One region of the Anaerobacillus sp. 1_MG-2023 genome, then DNA from elsewhere that is predicted to be linked to it. Evidence: a T-box and tRNA genes for the amino acid it is inferred to sense, from the RefSeq annotation. Region 1 holds a T-box; the other holds one or more tRNA genes.
What was found. A T-box is a leader RNA that pairs with one kind of tRNA and senses whether it is charged. The one in region 1 lies ahead of ileS (isoleucine--tRNA ligase), so its partner is inferred to be a tRNA-Ile.
Positions count from the first base shown of each region.

Region 2: it has a tRNA-Ile gene. The T-box ahead of ileS (isoleucine--tRNA ligase) is inferred to sense a tRNA for this amino acid. The anticodon was not compared.

Region 1 covers NZ_JAUORD010000003.1:57,749-67,957, reverse strand. Annotated here, with positions in the region: gene Q4550_RS06710 (dihydroorotase) at 1-104, opposite strand, end outside; gene Q4550_RS06705 (aspartate carbamoyltransferase catalytic subunit) at 104-1,000, opposite strand; gene Q4550_RS06700 (solute carrier family 23 protein) at 1,142-2,458, opposite strand; gene pyrR (bifunctional pyr operon transcriptional regulator/uracil phosphoribosyltransferase PyrR) at 2,622-3,164, opposite strand; gene Q4550_RS06690 (RluA family pseudouridine synthase) at 3,358-4,272, opposite strand; gene lspA (signal peptidase II) at 4,272-4,733, opposite strand; gene ileS (isoleucine--tRNA ligase) at 4,868-7,624, opposite strand; T-box leader at 7,734-7,943, opposite strand; gene Q4550_RS06675 (DivIVA domain-containing protein) at 8,018-8,530, opposite strand; gene Q4550_RS06670 (YlmH family RNA-binding protein) at 8,622-9,395, opposite strand; gene Q4550_RS06665 (YggT family protein) at 9,395-9,658, opposite strand; gene Q4550_RS06660 (cell division protein SepF) at 9,678-10,112, opposite strand; gene Q4550_RS06655 (YggS family pyridoxal phosphate-dependent enzyme) at 10,140-10,209, opposite strand, start outside.
Region 2 covers NZ_JAUORD010000002.1:102,250-112,458, forward strand. Annotated here, with positions in the region: gene Q4550_RS04255 (Na/Pi cotransporter family protein) at 135-1,763, shown strand; gene Q4550_RS04260 (DUF456 domain-containing protein) at 1,865-2,347, shown strand; tRNA gene Q4550_RS04265 (tRNA-Asn) at 2,482-2,556, shown strand; tRNA gene Q4550_RS04270 (tRNA-Met) at 2,560-2,636, shown strand; tRNA gene Q4550_RS04275 (tRNA-His) at 2,658-2,733, shown strand; tRNA gene Q4550_RS04280 (tRNA-Ile) at 2,746-2,822, shown strand; tRNA gene Q4550_RS04285 (tRNA-Ser) at 2,833-2,925, shown strand; tRNA gene Q4550_RS04290 (tRNA-Met) at 2,982-3,058, shown strand; tRNA gene Q4550_RS04295 (tRNA-Phe) at 3,209-3,284, shown strand; gene Q4550_RS04300 (superoxide dismutase) at 3,555-4,166, shown strand; gene Q4550_RS04305 (hypothetical protein) at 4,215-4,505, opposite strand; gene Q4550_RS04310 (MFS transporter) at 4,607-5,851, shown strand; gene Q4550_RS04315 (peptidoglycan D,D-transpeptidase FtsI family protein) at 5,964-7,985, shown strand; gene Q4550_RS04320 (PstS family phosphate ABC transporter substrate-binding protein) at 8,270-9,232, shown strand; gene pstC (phosphate ABC transporter permease subunit PstC) at 9,312-10,209, shown strand, end outside.

The sequences.
Region 1 (10,209 bases):
ATGCTCTGTGCGATTGTTTCAATTTGACCTTCTTGATTGATAAGAACATCGCGCTCCATCAATTCTCCAGATTCATTAAGTAGTTTCGCGTTTTGGATTAGCATTACACGACCATTCCTTTCTTATTAGGTTGTAGGACCAAATTCAAGCAGGCCATTCGTACGTAAACACCGTTTTCCATTTGTTTAAAAATTCTTGAGCGTTCACATTCCACTAATGATGTATCAATTTCAACTCCTCGATTAACCGGCGCAGGATGCATGATAATGCTGTGTTTCTTCATACGTCTTTCTCGCTCTACCGTTAAGCCGAATGATTGGAGGTAAGAATCAGTATCGCTTCTTCTTGCATGGCGTTCATTTTGAATGCGGAGTAGCATGAGGACATCCGCCTGTTCAACCGCTTCATCCATTGTGACGTATGGGTAGTCATTCATTGTTTCATCTTGCCATTCACGGGGGCCCGAAAAACTCACTTTTGCACCTAGCCTACTTAATACGTTCGCATTTGACCGCGCTACCCTGCTGTGCTTTATATCACCAGCGATCACAACGTTTAGACCTTCAAATCGCTTGAATTCTTGACGAATCGTTAGGAGATCTAGTAGCGATTGGGTTGGGTGATGCCCGCATCCATCGCCTGCATTAATGATGGACATGGACGTTTTCTCAAGTAGCGGTTCGAAATACTTCTCATCTTTGTGCCTTACGACTACAGCACTTGCCCCAATAGATTCAAGGGTTTTAATAGTGTCGTATAGCGTCTCCCCTTTTTGAACGCTTGATGATGACGTTTCAAAATTCAACACCTCATATCCAAGTCGCTTCTCTGCTACCTCAAAGCTAAATCTTGTTCGGGTTGACGGTTCGAAGAAAAGATTCGCTATAAACACTGGCTCCTGTCTTTGAATACTTTTTCCATTTTTAAAACGTTCAGCCTGCAGTAAAATTTCATGAATTTCATCTAATGTAAGAGAGGTCATATCAAGTAAATGCTTCACATCACTCACTCCGTTTCGTTAATATTTTTCTCAAAAAAAACACCCTGAGCGTTGTCAGGGTGCAGAAGGTTAGACGCGTTTAAGTAAACGCATCTCTTTCCCACCCTTTTAGGTCTCTCTGTACCTTTTTAAAGGATGATGCTATGCAGCTGGTTCGTTATTTTCAAGATCTTCTTCAAACATTTTCTCAACCGATTGTTGTGAGCTTCCGCCAGGCAAAATGAGGTTCAGCGTAATACCAATGACAGTCGCAAGCGCCATTCCTGCAATTTGCAAGTTGTCACTGACCTGGATGAATGCCCCACCTACACCGATGACTAGGATTACGGAGGAGATGATCAAGTTGCGCTTTTCACCAAGATCAATTTTGTTATCAATCAGCATGCGCAAGCCAGATGATGCAATAATTCCGAAAAGAAGGATCGACACGCCGCCCATGACAGCCGTTGGAATCGTTGAGATAAGAGCTGTTACTTTTCCAATGAAGCCGAACATAAGGGCAAGGACAGCAGCCCCTCCGATGACGAACACGCTGAATACTCGTGTTATCGCAAGTACGCCAATGTTCTCCCCATACGTTGTGTTCGGCGGCCCACCAAGGCAAGATGCGATCATTGTGGCTACTCCGTCTCCAAGAATGGAGCGGTGGAGACCTGGAGTTTTCAAGAAATTCTTGCCGGCAACTTTACTTAAAACCATCTGATCGCCAATGTGCTCTGCAATCGTAACAACTGCAATTGGTACCATGATGAATAAGATTTCCCATGAGAAGACATCAACCGGGTTGTAATCCGCAAACGGGATGATGAAATCCGGCATTTGTAAGAATGAAGCTTCTTTAATTGGAGTAAGGTCAACAATACCCATGAAGTAAGCAAAAGTGTATCCAGATACTATGCCGATTAAAATCGGAATCAGGCTGAAAAATCCTCTTAAAAACATGGAAGCGAGAATGGTAACCCCTAGCGTGACAAGCGCGACAGTAAAGTGTGTGCCGCTATAGGCTTCCGTAGCAGGGTTATTCATCGCCATGTCAATCGCCGTTCCTGCAAGACCTAGTCCGATGACCATGATCACGGGGCCAACTACGATCGGTGGAAGAAGTTTTAACAGCCAGTTTAACCCAAGCGCTCGAATCCCAATTGCGACAAGACCGTAGACAATCCCGGCAAAAAAGCTTCCGATCATGGCTCCCTCTGGTCCGTGTAAAGAGACGGCTGAAATGATTGGTGCAATAAAGGCGAATGACGACCCCAGGTATGCTGGGATGCGACCTTTCGTTATGGCAAGATAAGCTAGCGTCCCAAGTCCACTTGAGACAAGGGCAACCGCCGGATCAAGTCCGACGAGAAATGGAACTAATATCGTTGCGCCAAACATGGCGAATAAATGCTGTAAGCTCAATGTAAGCCAGCTTGAAGGTTTGGGTACCTCTCGAATTCCTAATACTTTTTTCATGATGTATTCCTCCTCGGTTGTGCGTGTCCCGGCCATCGTTTTTCTTAACCCTAAGGTATAAAAAAACTCCTTGCATGGCCGCAAGGAGGTACACGCGTGTCCTTAAACGGAACGCGTCTCCTCCCTTGGCCGTCTCTCTGGACGGATTTAAAGGGAGCACGATTTATGATTGTGATAAGCTAACTTGATCAAAGTCATCTACTTCTGTTAGAGCAACTTCAATGATTTCTTCTTTTGCTGTTGGTACGTTCTTCCCTACATAATCGGGACGAATCGGTAATTCTCTGTGTCCACGATCAACTAGCACCGCCAGTTGAATTTGTGATGGACGTCCAAGATCCATTAAGGCATCCATTGCAGCACGAACGGTTCTGCCTGTATAAAGAACGTCGTCAATAAGTATAACTTTTTGATCTGTTACATCCTTTGAAATGCTTGTGCCTTTTATTAGCGGATCCTGATCTTCGTTTTTGTGAGTAAGGTCATCGCGATACATGGTGATATCAACTTCTCCTACTGAAATCGCTGATCCTTCAATTTGTTCGATTCGTTCAGCTAACCTCTCAGCTAAATAAATGCCTCTAGTTTTAATCCCAACAAGCATTGTATTATCAATGCCTTTATTACGCTCTAGAATTTCATGTGCAATTCGCGTAAGCGCTCTTCGAATCGCTTGATCATCGAGCAAAATGCGTTTGTTTTCCATGATGATCGCCCCTCTCTCTTTATCGATCTGTGGCATTAAAAAAACCCTTTTGCCATGAGGGCAAAAGGGTTTTGGGCATATAAATGTACCGATCGTACATAGCCGTTTTTCCTTTGCAGCCTCACGGGACTGTCTTTAAAGGGTATGCTATTGTCTATAAAGAGTATCGCAAAGATCTCTTCTTAAGTCAACCTTAATCTTGTCTAAGTCGCTTTAATAAACGTTCAATATCCTCTGGAATAGGAGCAGAGAATTCAAGCCACTCTTCTGTCACAGGGTGACTGAAGCCTAGAACACCGGCATGAAGGGCCTGACCATCAATCGGAAGCGACTTTCTTCTTGGGCCATATTTAGGATCACCTGCAACGGGATGATCGATATATTTCATGTGAACTCGAATTTGATGCGTTCGACCAGTTTCAAGCTTACATTCAACATAAGTAAATTGCTTATAACGTTCTAGAACATGAAAATGCGTAACCGCATCTCGGCTATTTTCATCCGTTACCGTCATCTTCTGACGATCTTGCTTATCTCGCCCGATTGGCGCATCAATTGTCCCCACGTCATGCTGAATGTTGCCATGAACGATGGCAGTATAACGCCGGTTAACGGTTTTAGCTTGAAGCTGCTTTACAAGTGACTCATGGGCTTTGTCGTTCTTTGCGACCATTAATAACCCTGAAGTATCTTTATCAATACGATGAACGATCCCAGGACGGACAACACCGTTAATACCGCTTAGATCGTTAACTTGATACATTAACCCATTAACAAGCGTTCCGCTAGCATGTCCTGGAGCTGGGTGAACAACCATTCCTCTTGGTTTGTTCACGACAAGAACATCTGCATCCTCGTAAACAATCTCAAGGTTCAGATTCTCTGCTACAATTTCTAATTCTTCAGGCTCAGGAACGGTTACTTCGATCTTATCGCCTGCAGTTGCTTTATAATTGCCTTTCACGTCTTCGCCATTCACTTGAATATTTTTATCTTTAATCCAAGCTTGAACCTGGCTACGCGACCAGTCATTTTCATAAGAAGTAATGAGCTTATCGATTCGCTCACCTTTCTCTTCTTCTGCTACTTTAAATGTGAATTTTTCCATTAGTTTTCCCCTTTAGCCTGCTTACTTTCAAAAATGGTTCCGATAAAGATAAGAATAACACCTACAACAAGGGAGGCATCGGCAACGTTAAAGATCGGAAAATCATAAGAGAAGATAAATGTGTTCACAAAATCTACTACTTCTCCACGAAGGACTCGATCTATAAAGTTCCCTATTGCACCACCAAGTATGAGTGCTAGGGTGACGCTAACGAAACGGCTATGTTTATATTGTTTCATATAATAAATAACCGCTCCAATGACGAAAATGGTAATGATATAAAAGAAAATCATCTGTCCTTGAAGGATTCCGAAGGCGGCGCCCCGGTTTCGATGAGAAGTTAGATAAAGAAAGTCATTAATTAATGTAATGTTTTCACCATATTCCATGTACTTCACAACAAGCCATTTCGTCCACTGATCTAGAACAATGATGCCTATGGCTATGAGATATTTCCACACGAGCGCTCCTCCGATCAAATGTTACTTCCTATGAAAGTTTAGCACAGCTTGCTTCAGCAGACAATCGAAACTGAGCTAACAACAAAGAAAAGACGCTTCGCATCGCAAAGCGTCTTTTCGATTTATTTCTTTAATTAGTAATGATTTTTAACCGTTTCAGCACAGCTAGCGCAAAGAGTTGGGTATTCACTATTAGCGCCAACGTCTTTTTTCACTTGCCAGCAGCGCTCACACGTTTCTCCCTCAGCAGGTGAAACGGAGATCGCTAGTTCTTCATATACTTTCGCTTCCGCTGGTGCTTCAGCCTTCGTACCGGCCACTGTAGCACCTGATACGATAAAGAGCTTCTCAAGATTTGCTACGCCTTCCAGCAAATCCTTCGTACCATTATCAGCATAAATATGAAGCTGAGCGGTTAACGATTTACCGATTTTCTTCTCGTTACGCGCTTCTTCTAGTGCTTTTAGAACTTCGTCACGAAGCTCCATCACATGATCCCATTTTTCTTCAAGATCAGCTGTACCTTCAAAATTCTTCACTTCTGGCATATCGGAAAGCTGTACATACTCTTCCTTCTCACCAGGGACAAACTGCCATACTTCTTCAGCAGTGTGCGGAATGATAGGCGAAAGAAGTTTCGTAAGCGCAACAGCTGTCTGATAAAGAACTGTTTGGATCGCACGACGGTTCGGGTGATCTGCATGTTCAATATAAAGCGTGTCTTTCGCGATATCGAGATAGAACGAGCTCATTTCAATTGTAAAGAAGTTATGGATGGTATTATAAACCGTTAAGAACTGATACTCATCATAAGCTTTTTTCACTTTCGATACGAGATTATTTAGCTTCACAAGCATATACTGATCAAGTTCACCTAAATCCTTATACGCCACTTGATGCTCTGTTGGGTCAAACCCTTCAAGGTTCCCAAGCATAAAACGGAACGTGTTGCGAATCTTTCGGTACACTTCAGCTACTTGTTTTAAAATATCATTCGATACGCGAACGTCAGCTTGATAATCAGCCGATGAGACCCAAAGACGAAGAATATCCGCACCCAATTGTTTCATAACATCGTTCGGTACCATGGTATTTCCTAGCGACTTACTCATTTTCTTTCCTTCACCGTCAAGAATAAATCCATGGCTAAGAACCGCTTTATAAGGTGCTTTACCTGTTACGGCTACAGCTGTTGATAGGGAGGAGTTAAACCAGCCACGGTACTGATCAGAACCTTCTAGATACAAATCAGCAGGTCGTGCAAGGTCGCTTCTTTCTTCGAGAACAGCTTGGTGAGAAGAACCTGAGTCAAACCAAACGTCCATGATATCCATTTCTTTACGGAATTCACCGTTTGGACTATGCTCTGAAGTAAATCCTTCAGGTAGAAGTTCTTTTGCATCCCACTCAAACCAGATGTTTGATCCATGCTTACGGAATAATTCTGATACATGAGCAATTGTCTCATCTGTAATGATGGGTTCATTATTTTCGCCATAGAACACTGGGATTGGAACGCCCCATGCACGTTGACGAGAAATACACCAATCTTCACGATCCTTTACCATATTATGAAGGCGGATTTCACCCCATGATGGGAACCATTTCACATCTGCTACAGCTTGAAGAAGTTCAGGGCGGAACTCTTTGATCGACGCAAACCACTGCTCAGTTGCACGGAAAATGATCGGTTTCTTCGTACGCCAATCGTGTGGATAAGAGTGAGTGAAGAATGTAAGCTTCACAAGCGCGCCAACTTCTTCAAGTTTTTCAGTAATTGGTTTATTCGCTTTGTCATAGAACATACCTTCAAAGCCAGGAGCTTCATCAGTGAAAACACCTTTTTCATCTACAGGGCAAAGGATGTCTAGCTTATACTTTCGTCCGATCATATAGTCATCTTCACCGTGTCCAGGGGCTGTATGAACGCAACCTGTACCTGCGTCAAGCGTTACGTGGTCACCAAGAATCACAAGGGATTCGCGATCGTAGATTGGATGCTGAGCTGTCACGTATTCAAGTTCGCTACCTTTTACGCGCTTTACTTCACTTACGTTGTTCCACTCAAATTCTTCTTTTAATTGATCAACAAGCTCTGTTGCTACAACGTATTTCGTACCATCCGCTTCAATGACGCTGTATTCGAACTTCTCATTCAACGCAATCGCAAGGTTTGAAGGAATGGTCCACGGCGTAGTTGTCCAGATGATAAATTTCTCATCGCCATCAAGAACACCTTTTCCATCTTTTACATCAAACGCAACGTAAATCGATGCAGAGCGCTTATCTTGATACTCGATCTCAGCTTCAGCTAATGCTGATTCAGATGTCGGAGACCAATAAACGGTTTTTTTATCTTTATAAATATAACCGCGCTTTGCCATTTCTCCGAACACTTTAATTTGCTGTGCTTCATAGCCTTTATCAAGCGTAATGTATGGATTATCCCAATCAGCACGAACTCCAAGTCGCTTGAATTGTTCACGCTGGCGATCAACTTGTTTTAATGCGTATTCTTCACATTTCTTTCTAAATTCAGCAACCGTTAACTTCTTACGATCGACGCCTTTTTTCGTTAACGCCTGCTCGATTGGAAGTCCGTGCGTATCCCAACCAGGAACATATGGAGCATTAAAACCGTTCATTGATTTATATCGAACGATGATATCTTTTAAAACTTTGTTCTCTGCATGACCCATATGGATGTCACCATTTGCATATGGAGGGCCATCATGTAGGACGAATAGAGGGCGGTCCTTCGTTCTTTCCTGTACTTTTTCGTAGAGATTAATGTTTGCCCATTCTTTTTGCATGTCAGGCTCTTTATTCGGTAAATTTCCTCTCATCGGAAATTTTGTTTTTGGCATTAAGAGCGTTTCTTTATAGCTCATGAGGTTTCCTCCTTCAACTTATAACGAGCAACAACCGTAACGATCTTCAGCCACTCGGGGATTGTTTCTTCAAAGTGTGCTACAAAATAAAAAAACCTTCTCGTCCCCGAAAAGGGACGAGAAGGTTTTCCCGTGGTACCACCCAAATTAAGCTTTACGCTCACTTTGCATTCGTAACGTGAATGATTCGCCGAGGCTTACTTATCGTTCAGCACGGGACTCAGGGGCGATCTTCTCTGATTGCTTAACACCGGCTCACACCATTCCCGGCTCGCTTTGTTAAGTAAGAATCAGATACTCTTCCCATCTTCGTCGATCGTTATTGCTATTAATAGAAGTATAGTGTAAATAAAAATAAGAAGTCAAGGAAATGACAAAAAATAAATGAGTGCTTTATGCTTTTTCTTCGATTTGCTCCTGTTGTTGCTCTTCTTCCTCATCAAATCGAGCCACTAGGCCATCCCAGTCTTCATTATTCAGCATCTCTAGCTGGGCTTCAACTAGCATACGAAAACGCGTGCGATAAACCGCTGCTTGTTTTTTCAGCTCTTCATTATCCATGGAGATTTTACGCGCTTTAGCGAGCGAATCATTAATAATGCGGTCGGCATTTTTCTCAGCTTCTTTTACAATAAGTTGAGATTCTTTCTTAGCGTTTTGTCGCACTTCTTCTGCTGACTCCTGTGCTACTAGGATCGACTTATTTAACGTTTCTTCAAGGTTTGAGAAGTGTCCAAGTCGTTCTTCTAGAAGCTTCACTCTCTCATTCAATTCTTTCTTTTCTCTGATTACCGTTTCATAATCTTTGATTACCTGATCAAGAAACTCATTGACCTCATCTTCATCATAACCGCGGAATCCGCGTGTAAATTCTTTGTTATGAATATCTAATGGTGTTAAAGGCAATTCAGCCACCTCCGATTTACTCTCATTTTTCATATACCCGGCTTACTCGTATTTCGACAATCATTTGGATATTCCTTCTATTTATGACAAACTATTTACGAATTTGATACGTAATCCGCCATTTATCCCGCTTTGTTTTGCCATCAACAGAAATAATCTTACTTCTACCTGAACCTCGTAACGATAAATAGTCTCCCTCTTTCACTTCAGCAGAGGGTTGACTGACGATCTTCCAATTTAATTTCGCTCGATCATGTTCAATCATCGGAGCAACCTTACCTCTTGATAGATTGTATACTTCTGCAAGTACCGTATCCAAACGGAGGCTTGTTACTGTGCCTGACTGCTCCTGCCAGGAAGCTTCTACGACGCTTACGCTCGTTAATGGAATTTCGTTAGGAGATATGGACGCTTTACCTGCATGTGTTAAATTCATTTTCACGAAATCCGCAATTTCCTTCGCTACGATTAAATGCGCAGCACTATCCTGCACAAGGATATCTCCAAACTTCTCACGCTTAATTCCAAGACCCATCATTGCCCCAAGCAAATCTGGATGAGTAAGTGATACGAATTTGGCTGGATATGTAATTTCAAAAGCGATTATCTCGAAATCTTCAGTTGTTGGTTCAAAGTAAGGAGGAACAAGAAGAGCCCTCTGACGCTCAGACCCTTCAACTCCACCCGAAAAAAACACGCCCACGTCAGAGTGATTTCCAATGATTTGCCTCACCATATCCTGTTCTCTTGGATCAAGAAAATCGGTTAACCTGGGAGCATACCTTTCTTGAACCTCATCCTGCCATTGTAAAACGCGATCGACAAATGTTCTTTCTTCTGGACGATAATGTTCGTAAATAGACATTAGCCTATGAATCTAAAGACCGCAATAATTCCATATTGCACAAACTGAAGTGCGAAAATGGCTACGATCGGCGAAATATCAAGCATTCCACCGATTGGAGGAATAATTTTACGAAACGGAGCTAGATATGGTTCTGCTATAGAAGCAATCATTCGTCCAATAGAAGATTCTCTTGCATTTGGAATCCATGACATAAAGATGTAAATGATGAGGATCCACGTATAAATTTGTACTGCTGAAAGTAGGATTGAAACTATGTTCAAACTTTTCACCCTTTCTTAATTACTGGTCTTCGTAAATTTCATCTGTAATGTTACCTGAAATTTCAACATTGTCCGGTGTACATATAAACGTATCCGGACCGAGTTTCTGAATATCGCCACCAACAGCGTAGACTGTTCCACTTAGAAAATCGACAATGCGTCTCGCCTGATCTTGTGGAATACGCTGAAGATTCATCACAACAGACTTCCGATTTTTCACGTGATCAGCGATATCCTGAGCTTCAGCATACACTCTTGGTTCAACTAGCACAACTCTTGAGTTCTTATGAACGCTTTGAAGACTTACCACATTTTGTTTAGACTGCTTACGATTCGCTCGAGTAACTTCAGGCTCTTCTTCTTCCATATATGAATCTTGCTCCTGCTGCTCATCCAACTCTATCGTTTCATCATCAAGTTCAAAGAACTGCTTGAATTTCGTTTTGATACCCAATTCCCTGCACCTCCTGGAGAGCTTATTTTATTTTTCATTTCCGACAAGTGACGATCCAATGCGAACATATGTCGCGCCCTCTTCAACAGCAATTTCA
Region 2 (10,209 bases), on a different contig from region 1:
GTTTGTTTTCGGCATAATATATTTACAATTCTAGATTAACTCTTTACAAAGGAGGGAGCGATGTAGATAATAGACAAGGGACTTTGTTGAGTATTGTCGAAAAAAATAAAACATAAGTGCAAGGGGTTGAAATGATGGAACTCAACGTTCAGGAGATGATCTTTCAGTTTGTGGGAGGTCTTGGTATTTTCCTGTTTGGACTAAAGTATATGGGAGATGGCCTTCAACGATCAGCAGGTGATCGATTAAGAGATATTCTCGATCGTTTTACCACTAACCCGTTTATGGGTGTGCTTGCGGGGATTGTAGTTACTATCTTATTACAAACTAGCTCAGGTACTACAGTTCTTACAGTGGGATTGGTAAATGCAGGATTTATGACCCTAAGGCAAGCTATCGGAGTTATAATGGGTGCTAATATAGGAACTACAGTAACTGCATTCATTATTGGTATACCTATTAAAGATTACGCCTTACCAATAATTTTCCTCGGTGCAGCATTAATCTTCTTTGTTAAAAACAAAAAGATTACTTATCTTGGGCAGATAATATTTGGTTTTGGTGGATTGTTCTATGGCTTAGAACTTATGAGTAATGGTATGAAACCTTTAAGAAGTCTTCAGGCTTTCCATGATCTCACACTTAGTATGAGTGACAATCCAATATTAGGGGTAGTAATTGGTACTGTATTTACTGTAATCGTTCAGAGTTCTAGCGCTACCATTGGGGTACTTCAAAGTTTGTTTTCCCAAGATGCAATGAATCTTCAAGCAGCTATGCCAGTATTATTTGGAGATAACATTGGTACAACTGTAACTGCTGTTCTAGCATCAATTGGTGCATCAGTAGCAGCTAGAAGAGCAGCCCTTACCCATGTGATTTTTAACTTAATTGGAACAACGATCTTTTTAATTATTTTGTCCCTATACACCCCTTTTATTTCCTATCTTCAAGGTGTATTAAATCTTAATTCAGAAATGACAATCGCATTTGCGCATGGAATTTTCAATGTGTCTAATACAATAATTCAGTTTCCTTTCATTGCTTTACTAGCCGTTATAGTTACGAAAATTATTCCTGGTGATGATTCAACAATTGAATATAAACCTAAACATTTAGATCCTGTGTTCATTGAACAATCTACTTCAGTGGCACTTGGACAAGCGAAAGAAGAAGTTATTCGTATGAGCGGTTTTGCTTATAAAGGTGTTCAAGAGGCTTCTAACTATCTGACTTCTAAAAGTCAGAAAAGCGCAGAAAAAACCGCTCAGTATGAGGAAGCTATTAACAACCTAGATACTAAAATTACAGACTACCTTATTCAGCTATCAGCCACTTCTTTGTCCGGTGATGAGTCAACACGACATGGTATGTTAATGGACTCTGTTCGGGATATTGAGCGTATTGGGGATCATATGGAAAATATTGTTGAATTGGTTGATTATCAGATTAGTAATAAAGTTAAAATGACTGACGTTGCAATGAAAGATCTTGATGAAATGTTTAATTTAACCCTTTCTGCACTACAAGAAGCCTTTGATTCACTCGATAAATGGGACGTAGCAAAGGCCCAGGATGTTGTGCAATTGGAAGATAAGATCGACAAAATGGAAAGAACGCTTCGTAAACAGCATATCCTTCGTCTAAATGAGGGTGAATGTACTGGAAGTGCTGGAATTGTTTTTGTTGATATCATCAGTAACCTTGAGCGTATTGGTGACCATGCGGTGAATATTGCAGAAGCCGTCATTGGAGAAGAATAAATTTGGGAAGCAGAGGGATGCCTCTGCTTCTTTTTATCATTATATAGAAGGAAAGTGACATCTCCGCTAAAATAGAGTCAAGTTGAAGGGAGGTTAAAAGCGTGGATATTCTATTATGGTGCCTGATCATTGCGTCATTCATCATTGCATTTGTGGGATTGATTTATCCGATTATTCCAGCCGTACTATTTATTTATGTTGGGTTTATCCTGTATGGGGTGTTTTTTGAGTTTGGTTCAATGACTATTTCCTTTTGGATTGTTGAAGTTCTGCTGACGATGTTATTATTTGTTGCGGACTATGCTAGTAACTTATTTGGCGTGAAGAAGTATGGAGGGTCAAAGGCGGCGATATGGGGGAGTACAATTGGTTTACTTGTTGGCCCGTTTGTTATTCCATTTGCAGGAATCATCCTTGGACCATTTATCGGTGCTATCTTAGCTGAATTAGTTATTCATCGAAAAGCTTTTAAAGAATCTGTTCAAGTAGGTGTAGGTTCATTGCTTGGTTTTCTTGGTGGAGCTGTTATGAAAGGTTTACTCCAAATGGTCATGGTTGTTGTGTTCCTAGTGTATGTCCTATAAGTTCTTGATGACAAAATGAAAGCGTGATATAGTATTTTCATAATTGAAATTAAGATTAATTCAATTAAATTTGAAAAACTTATTGACGCTTTCTTAATCTATATGATATATTAGTTCTTGTCGTTAAGAAATATTCCACAGTAGCTCAGTGGTAGAGCTATCGGCTGTTAACCGATCGGTCGTAGGTTCGAATCCTACCTGTGGAGCCATATGGCGGTGTAGCTCAGCTGGCTAGAGCGTACGGTTCATACCCGTGAGGTCGGGGGTTCGATCCCCTCCGCCGCTACCATAATTTTAACGATAAAACATGGCGGTTGTGGCGAAGTGGTTAACGCACCGGATTGTGATTCCGGCATTCGTGGGTTCAATTCCCATCAGCCGCCCCACTTATTACATAAGGACCCTTAGCTCAGCTGGTTAGAGCTGACGGCTCATAACCGTCCGGTCGCAGGTTCGAGTCCTGCAGGGTCCACCAAATGCATATCGGAGGAATACCCAAGTCTGGCTGAAGGGATCGGTCTTGAAAACCGACAGGGGCTTAGTCGCCCGCGGGGGTTCGAATCCCTCTTCCTCCTCCATTTTTTAAAAGTTAGCTTTCTAAAAAATGGATGCAAATTAATTTCTTTTACATTATCGCGGGGTGGAGCAGTTCGGTAGCTCGTTGGGCTCATAACCCAAAGGTCGCAGGTTCAAATCCTGCCCCCGCAACCAAAATAAAATTCTTACTACGTCGAACATACTTCTTTGTTAGAATTTAATTGGAGTGCTCCAGGGGCAACCTAAGCTCATAGCAAGGCCAAATTACTTTTGATGTAAATGCAAACTACATACTAATTAAAATTAATACTGATAACATGATTTGGCTCTGTAGCTCAGTCGGTAGAGCAGAGGACTGAAAATCCTCGTGTCGGCGGTTCGATTCCGTCCGGAGCCACCACTCAATAAAGATCCCACTCGTCAATTAATGACGAGTTTTTTTATGTTTTATGCATGTTATTACGGTGTTAATTCTCGATTTTATTCGTTAAGATGTTTAATTCTATATACTGAGGGGAAACTTTATCTGTGTTGCGGAAATTCAAAGGTTTATTATTTGAAAACGCATGACAATTCTGCTAGTGTAAACATGTGACGACATCATGTTCAAGTGGTGGCTAACGCTACCCTAACAGCAAGTTACATACTATATTTAAGGAGGAGATTCACAATGGCTAAATTTGAACTACCAGAACTACCTTACGACTACAATGCACTAGAACCACACATCGATGAAGAAACAATGAAGATCCACCACGACAAGCACCATAACGCATATGTAACAAAGTTAAATGGTGCACTAGAAGGTCATGAGGAGCATGCATCTAAGAGCCTTGAAGATCTTCTTGGCAACCTTGACGCACTTCCTGAAGGCATTCGAACTGCTGTTCGAAACAATGGTGGCGGACACGCTAACCACTCACTTTTCTGGCAATTGCTAAGCCCTAACGGTGGCGGCGAACCATCAGGTGATCTAAGCGAAGCACTTAAAAAGAAATTTGGTAGCTTTGAAAGCTTTAAAGAAGAATTTGCTAATGCTGCAGCTGGTCGTTTTGGATCAGGCTGGGCTTGGCTAGTAGTAAAAGGTGGAGAACTTGAAGTAACAAGCACTCCAAACCAAGATACTCCAGTAATGGAAGGTGTTACACCAATTCTTGGGCTAGATGTTTGGGAGCATGCTTATTATCTTAAGTATCAAAACAAACGTCCTGATTATATCGCTGCATTCTGGAATGTAGTTAACTGGGATGAAGTTGCAAAGCGTTACGAAGCAGCTAAATAATTTACCAAGCTTTCAAAACCCCCAACATTTATGTTGGGGGTTTTTCTATTATGGTTCGATTAAGGTATAAATTGTTCCTAAATGGTGTAGTGTGAAATTTATTAAAAAATCTGTAAAATCACAGCCGGTTTCAAAATCATGAGGTGTACAAATCAGAACTTGATGATCTGTGATTGTCAATGAGATGAGGTCATTTCGATATTGGATTTGAAGATAGTGCCTCATCCTATTAATAAAGAACGAGTATTCATCAACTTTTATATGATGTTGAACTCTTTGAAGTAGTTGGATTCGACTGTCTTTAGTAATGTAGTCTGTCCGATATAGAAAGTAATACATACCTAGTCCCCTTTCAAAAACAGTTTATCCTTTTTGTTTCATCCGCATAACGAACAGAATTTAAGTCAAAATAAGGGTGGATGAAAAAAGGGGAGTTTGTTATGAAAGTTATAAAACATATGATTGGTGAGATAGAGGTAACAAAAGATTTGTTGTTATTACTTACAATCGGTGGTTTATACGCGCTGAGTATTGCGCTCTCAAATACGTTCGTAAATGTTTACTTGTGGAAGCAGTCTGGTGAGTTTGCGGATATAGGTATATACAACCTTGCTGCGGTTATAAGTCAGCCGCTTACCTTTATTCTCGCTGGTAGATGGGCTAAGAAAATGGATAGAGTTATTGTACTGCGGATTGGAGTGATTTTTCTCGCTCTTTTCTATATAACAGTGCTTTTTCTTGGTCAGAACGCTAGTCATTTGCTTATCTTACTGGGCGCTTTACTTGGAATAGGGTTTGGCTTTTATTGGCTTGCATTTAATGTGCTAACATTCGAAATTACAGAACCGGACACAAGGGATTTTTTTAATGGATTCCTTGGTTTACTTACATCTTTCGCTGGGATGATTGGGCCAATATTTGCTGGTGTTATTATTTCAAGTCTAGAAGCATTCACGGGATACAAAGTAATATTTGCCGTCTCACTTGCTTTATTTTTCGCAGCTGTAATCTTAAGTTTCTTTCTCGAACGTCGGTCTGCCAAAGGGACCTTTTCATTTAAACGTGTTCTTCAAGAAAGAAAAGCGAATGCAGATTGGCTTAACATTTTGCACGCGCATTTTTTTCAAGGTATAAGAGAAGGTACTTTTATTTTCATTATCGTTGTCCTTGTTTTTATTACGACGGAAAGTGAGCTTGCAATTGGTACATTTGGACTTGTTAATTCAGGTGTGTCATTTTTAGCTTATTATTTGGCGACGAGATTGATTAAACCGCGATATCGTAAGAAGGCTATTTTATATGGCGGGCTTATTCTTTACGCTTCGGTTTTCTTGCTTGTATCCGACCTAACGTTTGCCCGGTTGTTAATGTATGGTGTTTGTATTTCTCTTGCTTATCCACTTTTACTTGTCCCCTACATTTCGCTCACTTACGATGTGATCGGTAAGGCTTGGAATGCAGCAGAAATGCGGATTGAGTACATTGTCGTTCGAGAGGTGTACTTAAACTTAGGACGAATTGTTTCCGTTCTTTTATTCTTATTAACAGTAGCGTTATTCGATGATGTAACGAGCATTCCGATTTTGTTATTAATTGTTGGTGCTGGCCATTCGTTTATTTACCTGTTTGTAAGAAAACTTCAAGCTCCCCATCCCTCAAACCCTTCTCCTGACACCGTACAATAGCTCATTAGACTCTTTACTTTTTTTATATCACTAAGTATAGTAAGTAGAAGAGAGAGCAGAGACACCTGTCTGGAACAGGTGTCTATATTTGTTTAAAGGAAGGGAGTCAATCGTGAAAACGAAAAAAAAGAAAAATCATGTGCCTTTAAGGCTCAGTATATTATTTTTATCTGTATTCCTTCTGTTTTCTACATTAATACTTCGACTGGGCGTTATACAGATTGTAAACGGTGAAGAATACGAACGTGTTTCTGAGCAAACTGAGAATGTTACAGCAGAATCAACAGCACCTCGTGGAAAAATGTATGATCGTTATGGGCGAGTTCTGGTTGATAATAACCCGGAATTTGCACTTACATATATCCGAACGCAGAATACTAAGCAAGCTGAGAGACTTGAATTAGCTCAGAAATTAGCAGGGTATATTGAAAAAGATACAGATGATGTCATTGACCGAGATCTTAAAGATTATTGGATTGTGACGAATCCGGAAAAAGCGAAGGCGAAGCTAACGGAAAAAGAGTGGGAAGCACTTGAGTCGAGTGAAGCTTACCAACTCCAAATTGAACGGATTAATGATGAGGATTTAGCAGAGATTAAGAACGATCCAAAAGAACTTGAGGTAGCTGCTATCAAAAGGGCGATGGATACTGGTTATGCCTTATCCTCTCAAACAATTAAGGTAGGTTTAACTGAAGATGAAATTGCTAAAGTAAGTGAAAACCTTGGTTCGCTACCTGGAATAGAAATTCAAGCAGACGCCACTCGAGAATATCCTTATGGAAATACTCTGCAAACGATTTTCGGAAGGGTCGGACCTATCCCTAAAGATGAGTTAGATTATTATGGTTTGAGAGATTATGAAAGAAATGACAAAGTAGGTATTAGCTATCTCGAGAAAGAGTACGAAGAGTACTTAAAAGGTCAAAAAGAAAAGCAAACCTACGTGACCGACAAATCGGGAGAGCCAATTGGTGAACCAAAAGTAATTGAAGGTCAAAGAGGAAACGATTTGGTCCTCTCACTAGACATCGATCTTCAAAAGGAAGTCGAGAAAATTTTGGATGAAGAGCTTCGTGATGCAAGACAATATGGGGCAACACGAGGCTATGTAGTCATGATGGATCCCAAAACAGGTGAAGTCCTTTCTCTTGCTGGTAAGGAATATAGCAACGGAGAGTTTAAAGACCGGACGTTTGGAGTGATCGGTGACTCCTACGCAATGGGATCGACTGTTAAAGGAGCAACAGTGTTAACCGGTTATCAGTATGATGCTATTAACCCGAATACGACACTTGTGGATGAAGTTTTATACTTTAAGGACGAAGGTAAAAAATCTTCTTATACGGCTAATGCTATGGGACCTATTTCAGACTTAGTTGCTCTACAAAGATCTTCAAACGTATATATGTGGAAAATCGCGATGAAGATGGCTGGCTATGACTATGCTCCTTACGAAAGCAGTAGTTATGACCCGTCAGCTTACGATGAGCTAAAAGAGTCATTCTCTCAGTTTGGTCTAGGTGTTAAAACCGGGGTTGATCTCCCTGGTGAAAGTGCAGGATTAAACGGAGGTGTGAATGAATTCGGAAAAATCCTCGATTTTGCAATTGGACAGTATGATACGTATACACCAATGCAAATGGCTCAGTATACTTCTACCATCGCAAATGGTGGCTATCGTATTGAGCCACACATTTTAAAAGAGGTTCATGAACCTTCTGAAAAAGATGGTCTTTCAAATACCATTCTTTTTCAAAATACTCCAGAGGTGTTAAACAAAATTAAAATGAGTGAAGAAGAAGTGACACATGTCCAAAAAGGGATGTGGATGGTTATGAATACGGCAAATGGAACTGCAGGTACACATTATCCTTACTTCCAAAGTGATGATTATCAAGCTGCTGGAAAGACTGGAACAGCGCAAATCGGAGATGGATATAATTTAACCCTTGTTGGCTATGCGCCCTATGATAATCCCGAAGTAGCCTTTTCTGTAGTAGTTCCAGAAGTGAATGACTCTTCTTCAGGATATGTTAATAAAAAAATAGGTGGACGCGTTCTAGATGCTTATTTTGATTTAAAAGATGAAGCGAAGAAACCTATTGAGGCTAACCAAAAAGAAACAGAATAGCATTTCATGAAAAACCGCTGAAAAGCGGTTTTTTTGTTTAAGGACAAATGAATGAATAATATTTGTCAGATTGAGGTGAAGTGATAGGCTGAATGCATAGCAAAAGTAAGGTATGCCCCAAAAAGACTTATTTAAACGTTTTCCGACACGCATTTACAATCTCTTTACATACGGTTTATATGACATTAATATCTAGCCTGTATTCTAAGAATTGTGATTGAGAGACCAGTACACAAACAACCTGGTTGGTCACAAGTACAAACATCCATTTAGGGGGAAATTACATGAAGTTCAAAGGTATTATGCTCATGGTAGTTATGTCGCTAGTAATGGTTTTCGCATCAGCTTGCGGAAACAACTCTGGTAATACAGAAAACTCTGGTAGCACAAACAGCGATGGTGAAGTTTCTGGAGACGTACTAATGGACGGATCTTCTACAGTATTTCCAATCATGGAAGCTGTCGCTGAAGAATATGCTTCTGCACAACCTGACGTAAAAGTAAGTGTAGGTGTTTCGGGATCTGGTGGTGGATTCGAAAAGTTTGCAGCTGGAGAAACAGACATGAGTAACGCTTCTCGTCCGATTAAAGAAGAAGAAGTTTCGGCGCTTGAAGAAGCTGGTATTGAATTCACTGAATTTGAAATCGCAAAAGACGGTCTTTCTATCGTTGTTAACTCTGAAAATGACTGGATAGATCAACTTACAATCGACGAGCTTAATATGATCTGGACTGGCAAAGCAACAATGTGGAGTGACGTTAACTCTGAATGGCCTGAAGAAAAAATCGAATTATTTAGCCCGGGTACGGACTCTGGTACGTATGATTACTTTAATGAAGTTGTTCTAGAAGATGAGCAAATGGTAAAAGAAGCAACACTTTCTGAAGACGATAATGTACTTGTGAATGGTGTAACTGGTTCTAAAAACGGTATGGCATTCTTCGGATATGCTTACTATCTTGAAAATAAAGATAGATTAAATGTTATTCCAATTGTTAACGGTGAGGGCGAAGCAATAGAGCCGAATGCAGAGACAATTCAAGACGGATCTTATGAACCACTTTCCCGTCCACTATTCACTTATGTGAAGCATTCTGCAGTAACTGACAATCCAGCTGTTTATGATTTCACTAAATATGCACTTGAGAACGCTGGAGATATGGCTGAAGCAGTAGGTTACGTAGCTCTTCCAGAAGAAAAGTATACAGAAGATATGGATAAGCTAAACGAAATCGCTGGTAAATAAGAATAAATTAAAGCAGATTGGTGAGGAGTTCATACTCCTCACTTAATCCTGTTTTGCTCTTTGTGAGGGGGAGTAATAAATGCAAAGCTCAGTTCGTCAAATGATTAAAGACAAAAAAGAGAAAAATCAAACACGAGCAAAGTTTATGGAGAAACTTGTACCGGGCTTATTGCTTTTATGTGCAATTATTTCTGTATTAACAACGCTCGGAATTGTGTTTACACTGATTGTCGAAACAATCACCTTTTTTAACCATGTGTCTATTGTTGAGTTTTTTACAAACAAAGATTGGTATCCATTCTTTGAAAGTGATCCTGATTACGGTATTTGGCCACTTATTTCAGGAACACTTATGATTACTGGAATTGCCATGCTGGTTGCTATCCCGTTTGGTCTTGCAGCAGCCATTTATTTGAGTGAATATGCAAGTGATCGTGTAAGAAGATTTATCAAACCGATTCTAGAAGTATTAGCAGGTATTCCAACAATTGTGTATGGTTTTTTTGCTTTAACCTTTGTCACACCTGTACTACAGAACATTATTCCGAGCTTACCGATCTTTAATGCGTTAAGTCCTGGTATAGTTATTGGAATCATGATTATCCCTATGATTGCATCGCTTTCTGAGGATGCGATGAGTTCTGTTCCGAATGCAATTAGAGAAGGTGCGCTTGGTGTTGGGGCAACTCGTTTTGAAGTAGCTGTGAAAGTTGTGTTGCCAGCAGCTTTATCAGGAATTATCGCATCCTTTGTGCTTGCGATTTCTCGAGCAATTGGTGAAACGATGATTGTCACAGTAGCGGGTGGTGCGACACCTAAGCTTACATTAGATGTTACGGAATCGATCCAAACGATGACATCTTATATTGTCCAGGTAAGTCTTGGTGATGCCGGATTTGGAACGACAATCTATTACAGCATTTATGCTGTCGGTATGACGCTCTTCCTATTCACGCTTATCATGAACCTTATCGCGC